One region of the Halomonas sp. RT37 genome, then DNA from elsewhere that is predicted to be linked to it. Evidence: predicted binding sites of a transcription regulator. Region 1 holds the regulator's gene; the other holds the start of a gene.

Region 1 (8,398 bases):
ACACCGCCTGAATGCCCTCGACGGCCTGGAGAGCTGCGCTGTCAATCTTTCCCAGCATCGCCTTCAGGTGCGCTGGGATCCCGAACGCCTGTCGCTGTCGCGCCTGCTGGCCGAGATGGCCGCCATCGGCTATCCCTCCCAGCCCTACGAGCCGGACCAGGCTCAGCAGCGGCTCAAGCAACAGTCGCGCCAGATGATAAGACGCCTGATCGTGGCGGCCGTCGGCATGATGCAGGTGCTGATGTTTTCCATCCCGCACTACGTCGACGGCGGTGATCTCAGTAGCGAGTTCGAGCGTCTGTTTGCCTGGCTATCGCTGGCGCTGACCACTCCGGTGGTACTGTACTCGGCCCAACCCTTCTTCGTCGGCGCCCTGCGCGATCTGCGAACCCGCGTGCTGGGCATGGATGTGCCGGTGGCCCTGGCCATCGGTGGGGCCTTCGTCGCCAGCACCTGGTCGGTCGTGAGCGACTCCGGTGATCGCTACTTCGACTCGGTCAGCATGTTCACCTTCTTCCTGCTGTTCGGACGCTACCTGGAGTCTCGCGCCCGTACCCACTACGGCCGTAGCGGCAATGCCATGGCCAGCGCGCTGCCGAGTGCCGCGGTGCGCCTCGACGAGCATGGCGATGAACGCGTCATCCCCGCCAGTCGGCTGGTCCCGGGTGACCGGGTTCGGGTCAGCCCCGGCGCCCAGATCCCCGCGGACGGCAACCTGACCTCGGGCCTGGCCCAGATCGACGAGTCGCTGCTGACCGGCGAATCGCTGCCCTGCCTGCGTCGCCAGGGAGATACCGTGCACGCAGGTACCCTGTGCATGGACAGCCCGATCGAAGTGATGGTCACCCGCGTCGGCGACGACACCCGCGCCGCCGGCATTCTCGATCTCACCGACCGTGCCTTCGCCCATCGTCCACGTATCGCCCGCCTGGCCGAGCAGGTGGCCCATCGCTTCGTGTTGAACCTGCTGGTCATCACCGCCCTGGTGGCGCTGGTCTGGAGCCTGATCGATCCTAGCCGCAGCCTGTGGATCACCCTGTCGGTACTGGTGGTGACCTGCCCCTGCGCCCTGGCGCTGGCGACCCCCACAGCCCTGACCGTGGCCCACGGCCGGCTGAGACGTGCCGGGGTACTGGTGACCCGAGCCGATGCGCTGGAGACCCTGGCCTGCCTCGATCGCGTCGTCTTCGACAAGACCGGCACCCTGACCCGGGGTCGCATGCAACTCGCCGAACACCGGCCGCTGAGCGACGCCGAAGGAAGCGCCAACAATGGCGAGATGGACCCTGCCACCAAGCGCCGGCATCTGGCCCTGGCGGCGGCACTGGAGACCGGCTCGGAGCACCCCATCGCCCGTGCCTTCGCTGCCTGGCGCGACGCCAGCTGCCAGGCCAGCGAACTGCGCAATCACCCGGGTCAGGGCGTGGAAGGCGTGATCGACGGCCGGCGCTGGCGACTGGGCCAGCCGCGTTTTGCCTGCCTGGGCCAACCCGCTACTGAGCTCCCTGGCGCAGGGCTTTGGCTGCTGCTGGCCTGCGAAGGCAAGCCCCAGGCCTGGTTCAAGCTCGACGATCAGCCCCGTGACGACGCCGCCGAGACCCTCGCCGCCCTCGCCCAGCGGGGGCTTGCCATCGAGATCCTGTCGGGCGACCGCGCCGTCAACGTTGGCCAGCTGGCCCGCACGCTGGGCGTCGATCAGTGGCGTGGCGAGGCCTCCCCCGAGGACAAGCTCGGGCACTTGAAGGCGCGGCAGGCGCAGGGCGAAAAGGTGGCCATGGTCGGTGATGGCATCAATGACGTGCCGGTACTGGCGGGCGCCGACCTTGCCCTCGCCATGGCCGGGGCCAGCGACCTCACCCGCACCCGCGCCGATCTGGTATTGCTGGGCGAACCGCTCACGGGTATCGTCGAAGCCATCGAGGTGGCCCGCCAGACCCGTCGCATCATTCGCCAGAATCTGTCCTGGTCGGTGCTCTACAATGTCGTGGCGCTGCCCGCAGCGGCTCTGGGCTTCGTGCCCCCATGGCTTGCCGCCATCGGCATGTCACTCAGCTCGTTGCTGGTCATCGGCAATGCCCTGCGTCTGCGGCGCGGACGCACCAGGCCGACCGCGACGCCTTCACCCGTCACCGCAAGCCCCGGCCCATGAGCATCCTTTACCTGTTGATACCCTTGTCGTTGATCCTGCTGGGCCTGGCGGTCTGGGCCTTCTTCTGGGCGGTGCGCAACGACCAGTTCGAGGACCTCGAAGGCCCCGCCTATCGCATCCTGTTCGAGGATGAGGACGACACTCGCGGTGCCGATGACGGCGCTTCCTCTTCCGAAACGCCTGCGCAGACATCCGAGCGTGATCCATCGTCCAGAGGGCCTGAGTGAACCCTACCGGCCTGGAACTGCCCCCCATGATGGCGGCCTTCGTGTTTGGCCTGCTCGGCGGTGCACACTGTATTGGCATGTGCGGCGGTATCATGAGCGCCCTGACCTTTGCCATCCCCCCCAGCATGCGTCAACCTTGGCGGGTGAGCACACTTGTGCTCGGCTACAATGTAGGTCGTATCACTAGCTACTGTGTGGCGGGCGCTCTGGTTGCCACCCTGGGTTCGGTGATCGGCCTTTCGCCGACCCTGCGTGGCCTGATGCAGATCGTCGCCAGCCTGATGTTGATCCTGATGGCGCTTTACATTGCCGATCTATGGAAAGGCCTGCGTCACGTCGAGGCACTGGGACGTCACCTCTGGAGGTACCTGGAACCCGCAGGCAGACGCCTGTTGCCGGTGGTGCGTCTGCCCCAGGCGGTGGCGCTGGGCGCCATCTGGGGCTGGCTGCCCTGTGGCCTGGTGTACTCGATGCTGGCCTGGAGCCTGGCACGGGCCGAGCCCCTCGAGGGCGCACTGCTAATGGCGAGCTTCGGTCTTGGCACGCTTCCGGCGCTGGTGGTGACGGGCCTCGCCGCCAGACAAATGCAGGCCCTGCTGGCGCATCGGGCAACACGCCTTGTCGCCGCTGGCATGATCATCGCCTTTGCCGTCTGGCAACTTTGGACTGGGCTGCATCAATGACGCATCCTACCTCTAAGTTATTAATCCTAAAGAGGTAGACGCCACTTTTAGCTGATCTGAGGGTGTAGAATAGTGCCATCAACGTGCTGTACGGGCGACGTCTGTTCTCCCCATGGCCCAGTCAATATCGATCCCAGATCCACAGGAGCTGCGAATGAGTCCTACGGCCCAAGATCGGCGGCGTCCCATGCTGCATGAGACTCGCTGTGAGTCCTGCAGCCTGAGTTCCTTGTGCCTTCCGCTGTCGCTGGAGACCGCCGACCTCGAGCGCTTCGATTCCATCATCCGTCGTCACCCGCCGATCAAGAAAGGCACACGATTGGTCGAGCAGGGAGATCGCTTCACCAGCGTCTTCGCGGTCCGATCGGGGAGTCTCAAGCAGATCACCACCGAAGGCAGCGGCGAAGCTCAGTTGACCAACTTCTTCCTGCCCAGTGAACTGGTTGGCCTGGATGGCATCGACGACGGCCGCTATCCCGGCAGCGTGGTGGCGCTGGAGACCACCACGGTGTGCGAGATTCCCTTCGACCGCCTCGATGCGCTGACCCAGACCCTACCGGAGCTGCGTGCCCAGCTGTTTCGCACCCTGAGCAAGGAGCTGCGAGAAGACCGCCGGATGATGCAGCTGCTGTCACGCAAGACCGCCGATCAGCGCCTGGCCTGCTTCTTCCTCGGCTTGTCGGACCGCTTCCGCCGCCGCGGCTATTCACCGTTCAGCTTCCGCCTGTCCATGTCCCGCGCCGACATCGGCAATCACCTGGGGCTGGCGGTGGAAACGGTCAGCCGTATCCTCGGGCGTTTCCAGCAGCAGGATCTGGTGGCGGTATCGGGACGTGAGGTCAATATCCTCGACCTGACCGCGCTGTCGACCCTGGCCGACACCGAAGTTACCTGAGCGGGCCTGGCGGCAGTGTGCCGGGCTTGGCCGGCAGGGCCCGGTATCCAGGATCTGGAAAGCAAAGCGTAATAGATGGCGTGTGACAAGAAAGAGGCCGCATCCGGAGATGCGGCCTCTTTCGCTGTCATGGCATCATGCACATTCGCTGCTGGCGAGATCAGCCGGCATCCACCACGTCGATGCGCCGGGCCTGGCGTTCGGCCTGTACGGCCTCCAGCCCCTCGAAGTCGAACAGTTGCCGATCCGCCAGCTGCGACGGCGCCACATTGGTCACCGCCTTGAACATGCTCTCGAGGCGCCCGGGATGCTTGACCTCCCACTCGGCCAGCATCTCCTTGACCACCTGGCGCTGCAGGTTGGGCTGGGAACCACACAGGTTGCACGGGATGATCGGGAACTCCATCGCCTCGCTGTAGGCCTGGATATCGGCCTCGCGGCAGTACGCCAGCGGACGGATGACGATGTTCTTGCCGTCGTCGGAGAGCAGCTTGGGCGGCATCGCCTTGAGGCTGCCACCGAAGAACATGTTCAGAAACAGCGTCTCGAGAATGTCCTCGCGGTGGTGGCCCAGAGCGATCTTGGTCGCCCCGATCTCCTCGGCGAAGCCATAGAGAGAGCCGCGCCGCAGGCGTGAGCAGAGCGCGCAGGTGGTCTTGCCCTCCGGCGTCTTCTCCTTCACCACCGAATAGGTGTCGCGCTCGAGGATGTGGTAGTCCACGCCGATGCTGTCCAGATAGTTCGGCAGCACATGCTCCGGAAAGCCCGGCTGCTTCTGATCCAGATTCACCGCCACCAGCGAGAAGTTGACCGGCGCGTTGCGCTGAAGGCTGCGCAGGATCTCGAGCATGGTGTAGCTGTCCTTGCCACCAGACAGACACACCATGATCTTGTCGCCTTCCTGGATCATGCCGTAGTCGATGATGGCGTTGCCGGCCTGGCGGCGCAGGCGCTTCTGCAGCTTGTTGAATTCACGCCGTGCCTTGGCCTGAACTTGGGCTTCCGTCTGATCGCCACCCGCAGCAGGGTCGGCCGGGCTGACGCCGGCATCGATCGAGAGATGGTCATCCTCGGGGGTACGGGGATCGAACAGGGTGGCGGAGGCGGACTGTGGCGACATGGGAGCGGGACATCACGGCTGAAAATGAAAGAGGCGCCAGTCTACCATCCGGACGCTTTAGTGGCGAAGAGGTCAGCGACCGCTTACCCCGACGAGGACAATACGGCAGGGGCTTTTCGTCGGCGGCACATCGGAAACCGCCAAGGACGACACCGCCGTAGTGGCGCTCTTGCGCGTCGTGGCCTGGTCTGGCCTGGCAAGTCGAAGAACGCAAGTGCCTGTCAGCCAGGCCCTAGGCGCTGTCCGAAAAGTCGACGAGCGAAGGTTAGACAAGGCAAAAATCGGTGAGAAAGCGCAGTTTACGGGGTGTAAATGAGCATTTTGACCGGGCTGGCGCACCAGCCGATTTTTAACGCCGTATTACCGAGCGCAGGCACTTTTCAGACAAGCCCTAGACGACGTTCAGCGCCAGCAGATAGCGCACCACCACGCCCAGCAACAGCAGCAGGATGCCGGCACGTTGCCAGCCAAACTCGCGCACGGTCAGGGTCAGGCGCTTCTCCCAGAACTTGACCATGCCCCACAGGTCCCGGGTACGGCGATAGTACTGGAGGTAGGCCACCAGCACCGAGACCAGGCCCAGCGCCAGCAGCGTGGGCTCGAGAAGGGTCAACATGGCGTGCAGACTCATGACAGGATCTCCTTGCAGGTGAATGGTTGCCGGTGCGGGCGGCACCGGGTCAGCGCGGATGACGGCACCGGGTCAGCGCGATGGCGCCGTGAGTGCCCCGCTCTCCAGGCGCAGATGCATCAGCGCCGTGGTGACGGCGTCGCCCAGGGCCGTATGGCGTCCCATGATCGGGACTCCAAGTCGCTCTGCCAATTGTTCAAAGGTCGGCTGCACCTCGATTTCCGGGTGACTTCGGCGCAGCCGCTTGCGGTACTGCTGGGCCACGTCGATGGTGGCGTTGGGCAGCGAGAAGCCAAACTCCGCCTTCAGGTAGCGATCCAGCATGGCCAGGTCGAAGTCGATACACCAGCCGACCAATGGGCGATTGCCGATAAATTCCAGCAGCGTCGTCAAGGCCTCGCGTACCTCGAGGCCGCCTTCCAGGTCGACCCCTCGCAGGCGATGGATGCAGATGGAGTCACCACTCAGACTGGCAGGACGCGCGAGCCGCAGGTCCAGCGACTCGCTGGTCAAGACGCGATCGTCACGGATGCGCACCGCAGCGATGGACACCAGCTCCGCATGACGGGTATCCAGACCGGTGGTTTCGCAGTCCAGGGACACCAGCTCATCGCCGGTATAGGGATTGAACAGCCAGGCGAAATCGCCATCGGCCTGCCGACGCCTGTCGGCCACACGCCTGATCGCTCTCAGCATCGGGTACTCTCCCAAGCGAAACCATTGACGCCAAGGCAGCTTGCCCTGGGGGGCTGCCTCGACACTCATGCATACTCCAGGTGATAGCGGTGGGACAGGCTGGCCTTGAACTCCTTGACCAGATGCAGCGCCTCGCGCAGCAGGTCCCGCTCCAGCGAATTGAGCGACTGAACCACCACTCTGTCCGGGGCGTCCGTGGCCCGGGCATCGTCGCGCCGGTAGGCCAGCTGCGCCCGAAGCCGCAGCTCACAGAACAGCGACAACGCCTCGCCGAGATCCTCCGCCACCACCCGCTCGATGCGCCCGAGTGACGCCAGCGCCGCCAGCCGGTCGTGGGTCGAGGTCTCGCGCAGCCCGCACTCCAGTGCCATGGTGCGAACACCATGGACGATAGGAAAGATGCCACCCTTCTTGATGTCGACGCCGTGCTCGGGCTTCTTCAGCGTTCCAAACAGGGTCAAGGGCGTCGAGAACCGCAACACCCCCCTCGCCAGATGGGTCAGCAACAGTTCATTGCCCCGTGTTTCTTCGATCAGCACGTCGTGGAGTCGGTCCACCAGGGCAAAGTCACCGGCCACCCCCGAGGCGTCGGCAAGCACTGCCAGACGCATCAGGCTTTCTCCGTCGGGTTCGCTGACCCAGCGACGAATGCGCGCGCGCCACTGCGCAAGGGTGCCGACCCACTGGGGGTTGGAGACCATGATGTTGCCCGGGCAGCGCGGATAGCCCAGATCGTCGAGCACGCTGGTGAACCGCGCGGTATCTGCGCTGAGCTCGTCCCACTGCTGGTCATCGGCCAGGATCAGCGCATTGTCCTGGTCGGTCTTCAGGATCTGCTCGCCGCGCCCTTCGCTGCCGAGCACCAGCAGACAGGCGCGCTCGCGCTGAGGGGCCGGCATCGAGAAGTGCCAGGCCTTGCTGATGATGCGCCCATTGAGCGCCGACAGCATGCCCATGGCGAAGCGCATGCGTACCCCCTGGGCCATCAGCGCCTCGACCAGCTCCGGCGCACGCTGACTTGCTTCGCTGAGCGAGGCCAGGGTCGTCGCCTGCTCGACCTGCAGGCTGACCACGTAGCTGCGGCTGGAAAAGAAGCTGAGCACATCGGTCAGCTCCACGACACCGATCAGCCGCTGGCCCTGAAGCACCACCACCCTGGCCACCTTGTGGCGGGTCATCTCGATCAGTGCCTCGAACAGGTACTGGCTTTCGTTCACCGTCACCAGCGACAGATGAGCGATGCCACCGACCTCGGCATTACCGTCGCACCCCTCCAGCACCAGGGCCTCGAGCAGGTCGGTCTTGGTCAGCATGCCAGGACCATCGGGCGTCTCGACCAGCAGGCTGTCGGCGCCCTTGTCCTTGAGGGTCAGCACGGCGTCGCGAATGCATGTCGTCGAGCCGACCTTGAGCGGTTCACGCATGCACTCGTTCACCCGGGCGAGCATGAATCCGGCCAGGGTGACCCCGCCCTCGGCGCGACGTTCGGCCAGCAAGCGCGTCTTGCTGATCAGGCGCTGGTGAAAGTAGTCCGAGAAGGCGGCGTTGTTCTCGCACAGCGACAGAAACAAGGTGTGCGGCATCAGGTAACACAGGCTTTCTTCTTCGGCGACGAAGCGGTAACGGCTCTGGCCGTTGATCACGCTGATGGCACCGAACAGATCGCCCCCTGTGTAGTGGCCGATGCGCCCCCCGGCGGGGCCCTCGGCCGGGTCCAGTTCGGCGACTTCGCCCTTGTGGATCACAAAGACGAACTCGCCGGACTGCCCTGCATCGAGGATCACGTCATCCCGCCCGTAGTAGGCGATATCCAGCCCGCCCAGGACCCGCTCGCGCTCGGCCTCGTCGAGCAATGAAAACGGTGGATGAGTGAAGTCGATGTCGATCATGTCTGCTCCATGACCGACCCCGGCGAGGCCGGGGTCGGGGAGTGTTGTCGTCTGGCAAGGGGCGACGGATGGTGGGCCGACGCCCCTGCCTGATGGCCCGCTCTAGTG
Region 2 (3,708 bases), 1.1 Mb from region 1:
CTGGCGCGATACCCCGCCGGCCAAGCGCGCCCAGGTGATGTACCGCTTCAAGGCGTTGCTGGAGCGTGACGCCGATCGTCTGGTGCGACTGATCAGCGAAGAGCACGGCAAGACTCTCGAGGACGCCATGGGCGAGCTCAAGCGCGGCATCGAGAACGTCGAGTACGCCTGCGGCGTGCCGGAGCTGCTCAAGGGCGAGTACTCCCACAACGTGGGGCCGTCCATCGACGCCTTCTCCAACTTCCAGCCGCTGGGCGTGGTGGCCGGCATCACCCCGTTCAACTTCCCGGCGATGGTACCGCTGTGGATGTACCCGATGGCCATCGCCTGCGGCAACGCCTTCGTGCTCAAGCCCTCCGAGAAGGACCCGTCCGCCGCCCTGGCGGTCGCCCGCCTGCTCGAGGAAGCCGGCCTGCCCCAGGGCATCATGAACGTGGTCCAGGGCGGCCGCGAGACCGTCGAGGCGCTGCTCGACGCCCCCGAGATCAAGGCCGTGTCCTTCGTCGGCTCGACCCCCATCGCCGAGACCATCTACCGGCGTGGTGCCGAGAGCGGCAAGCGGGTGCAGGCCCTCGGTGGCGCCAAGAACCACGCCGTGGTGCTGGCCGATGCCGATATCGACAACGCCGCCAACACCCTGATGGGGGCCGCCTACGGCAGCGCCGGCGAGCGCTGCATGGCGATCTCGGTGGCGGTGTGCGTCGGCGATGACACCGCCGACCGCCTGATCGAGGCCATGGAGCCCAAGATCGCCGCGCTGAAGATCGGCCCCGGCACCGACAAGGGCCTGGACATGGGCGCCCTGGTCACCGCCCAGCATCGCGACAAGGTGCTCGGCTATATCGAGAAGGGCGTGCAGGAAGGCGCCACCCTGGTGGCCGACGGCCGCGAGCTGGTGGTCCCGGGCCACGAGAACGGCTTCTTCGTCGGCGGCTGCCTGTTTGACCGGGTCACCCCGGAGATGACCATCTACCGCGAGGAGATCTTCGGCCCGGTGCTGTGCGTGGTGCGTGTCGACAGCCTCGACGAGGCCATCGCCCTGACCAACGCCCACGAGTACGGCAACGGCACCTGCCTGTTCACCCGTGACGGCGAGGCGGCACGTCGCTTCACCGACGCCATCGAGGTCGGCATGGTGGGTATCAACGTGCCGCTGCCGGTGCCGGTGGCCAGCCACAGCTTCGGCGGCTGGAAGCGTTCGCTGTTCGGCGACCTGCACGCCTACGGCCCCGACGCTGTGCGCTTCTACACCCGCCGCAAGGCGGTGTCACAGCGCTGGCCCTCGCCCTTCGAGACCACCCAGGCGGAGTTCCACTTCCCCTCCGGCGGTCAGTAGGCACCGGCATGAAGACCACGGGCCCTGCGGGGCCCGTTTTCGTTTACGACAGCGAGCCGCTGATAACCACTGACAGGCGACTTATACACCGCCTTCCACAGCCCCTGCACCGCCTGCCCACCACTTTTCACAAGGTGCCACACAGGGTTATCCACAGAACGACTCACAAGTTCATCCCCACCTTTATCGACACGCCTGGCCCGCAAGTCGGCCCCCCACTATCGCCAGGTTATCCACACCCGGCCCCGGTGCAGCGCGTCATCTCTTCGCTCCATCCCCTACTTCATTGGCGGACACTGATACGCATCAAGCCGACGGTGTCCGCGCGGGGCTAGCATGGCGCCTCTCTTCGCTCGGAGATCGACATGGAACTGGTCTGTCCTGCGGGTAGCCTGCCCGCTTTGAAGCGCGCCGTGGACGAGGGCGCCAACGCGGTCTACTTCGGCTTTCAGAACGCCACCAACGCCCGCCAGTTCGCCGGGCTGAATTTCACCGACAAGCGCGCCCGCGAGGGTATCGACTACGCCCACGCCCGGGGCTGCCGGGTGTTCTGCGCGATCAATACCTACCCGCAGCAGTCGAGCCTGGCTCAGTGGCGCGCGGCGGTGGACCAGGCGGCTTCGCTTCAGGTCGACGCCCTGATCCTGGCCGACCCGGGCCTCCTGGCCTACGCCGCCGAACGCCACCCGGACATCCCCCGCCACCTGTCGGTGCAAGGCTCCGCCACCAGCCACGAGGCGCTGGCCTTCTACCACCGCGAGTTCGGCATCCGCCGTGCGGTGCTGCCCAGGGTGCTGTCGATCCACCAGGTGCGCGACCTGGCCCGCCACAGCCCGGTGGAGCTCGAGGTGTTCGCCTTCGGCAGCCTGTGCATCATGGCCGAGGGCCGCTGCTATCTGTCGTCCTACCTGACCGGCGAGTCGCCCAACACCCACGGCGTGTGCTCGCCGGCGGCCCACGTGCGCTGGGAGGAGACCGCCAGCGGACGCGAATCGCGCCTGAACGGCGTGTTGATCGATCGCTACCGCGCCGACGAACAGGCCGGCTACCCGACCCTGTGCAAGGGACGCTTCAACGTCGAGGGCGACGTCGGCCACGCCATCGAGGCGCCGACCAGCCTCAACACCCTGGATCTGCTGCCCCAGCTGGCGTCACTGGGCATCAAGGCGATCAAGATCGAGGGTCGCCAGCGCAGTCCGGCCTATGTGGCCAGCGTCACCCGAGTGTGGCGCCAGGCGCTGGGTCATCTGGACCAGGCCGGCGACGACTACCGCCCCCAGGCCGACTGGAGCGCCGCCCTGGCGCCGCTGGCCGAAGGCTCCACCCACACTCTCGGCGCCTACGAGCGCGACTGGAAATGACAGGAGGCGAGATGACCGCTGCTTCACTGGAGTTGAGCCTTGGCCCGGTGTCCTTCTACTGGACCCGCGAGCGCTACTTCGCCTTCTATGAACAGGCCTGCCACTGGCCGCTGACCAGCGTCACCCTGGGCGAGACCGTGTGCTCGCGACGGCGCGACATGAAGCTCGCCGACTGGCTGGAGATCGGCCACCAGCTCACCGCCGCCGGCAAGCAGGTGATCCTCGGCTCGCAGACCCTGATCGAGTCCAACGCCGACCTGCGCGACCTGACCAGGCTATGCGACAACGGCGACTTCCTGGTCGAGGCCAACGACATGAGCGCGGTGCACCGGCTGTCCGAGGCGGGCCTGCCCTTCGTCGGCGGCCCGGCGCTCAACCTCTACAATGTGCCGACCCTGGAGATCCTCAAGCGCGCCGGCATGTTCCGCTTCGTCGCCCCGGTGGAGTTGCCCGGCGCCGACCTGGCCCGGCTGCTGTCTGACGCCCGCGAGGCGGGGCTGGCGCTGGACTGCGAGGTGCTGGCCTACGGCCACCTGCCGCTGGCCTGGTCGTCACGCTGCTTTACCGCGCGCCACCACCAGCACCCCAAGGATCGCTGCCAGTTCGTCTGCCAGGACTATCCGGAAGGGCTGTCGCTGACCACCCAGGACGACAGCCGTCGACTGTTCACCCTGAACGGTATCCAGACCCTGTCCGGGGCCTGTCAGGACCTGCGCCACGAGCTTGCCGAGATGGCCACAATGGGCGTCAGCGCGGCCCGGCTGAGTCCGCGTTCAGAGGGGATGGATGAAGTGGTGGCGGACTTCGACCTGGCCCGCCAGGGACGCTACCCGGCGCCCTCGCCGCTGGCGCTGGTCGACGCCGAGCTGTGCAACGGCTACTGGCACGGCCAGGCAGGGATGGATCTGGCGCCGGTGCTGGAAGACTAGGCGCTCCTTCCCACCCGCTCCGCGTTACTCAGGAGGCCGGTTCGCCGGCCTCCTGCGCTAGATGGCTCAACCCGCCAGCCAG

What was found. Region 1 encodes FNR, which switches genes on or off when oxygen is low (the NO sensors DNR and NnrR bind a similar motif). Its sites were predicted from a motif close to TTGATNTANATCAA; they were not measured.
Region 2: NFG58_RS20040 (peptidase U32 family protein) is a predicted target of FNR. The motif match lies at 1,633-1,646, and genes of this name have one in related genera.

What each region holds. Positions count from the first base shown of each region.
Region 1 covers NZ_CP098827.1:772,332-780,729, reverse strand. The annotation lists gene NFG58_RS03540 (heavy metal translocating P-type ATPase) at 1-2,149, shown strand, start outside; gene ccoS (cbb3-type cytochrome oxidase assembly protein CcoS) at 2,146-2,376, shown strand; gene NFG58_RS03530 (sulfite exporter TauE/SafE family protein) at 2,373-3,059, shown strand; gene fnr (fumarate/nitrate reduction transcriptional regulator Fnr) at 3,214-3,954, shown strand; gene ttcA (tRNA 2-thiocytidine(32) synthetase TtcA) at 4,115-5,074, opposite strand; gene NFG58_RS03515 (hypothetical protein) at 5,466-5,705, opposite strand; gene NFG58_RS03510 (3'-5' exonuclease) at 5,778-6,470, opposite strand; gene NFG58_RS03505 (DUF294 nucleotidyltransferase-like domain-containing protein) at 6,467-8,290, opposite strand; gene NFG58_RS03500 (sodium:solute symporter family protein) at 8,393-8,398, opposite strand, start outside.
Region 2 covers NZ_CP098827.1:4,586,831-4,590,538, forward strand. The annotation lists gene NFG58_RS20035 (CoA-acylating methylmalonate-semialdehyde dehydrogenase) at 1-1,336, shown strand, start outside; gene NFG58_RS20040 (peptidase U32 family protein) at 1,702-2,697, shown strand; gene NFG58_RS20045 (U32 family peptidase) at 2,709-3,626, shown strand.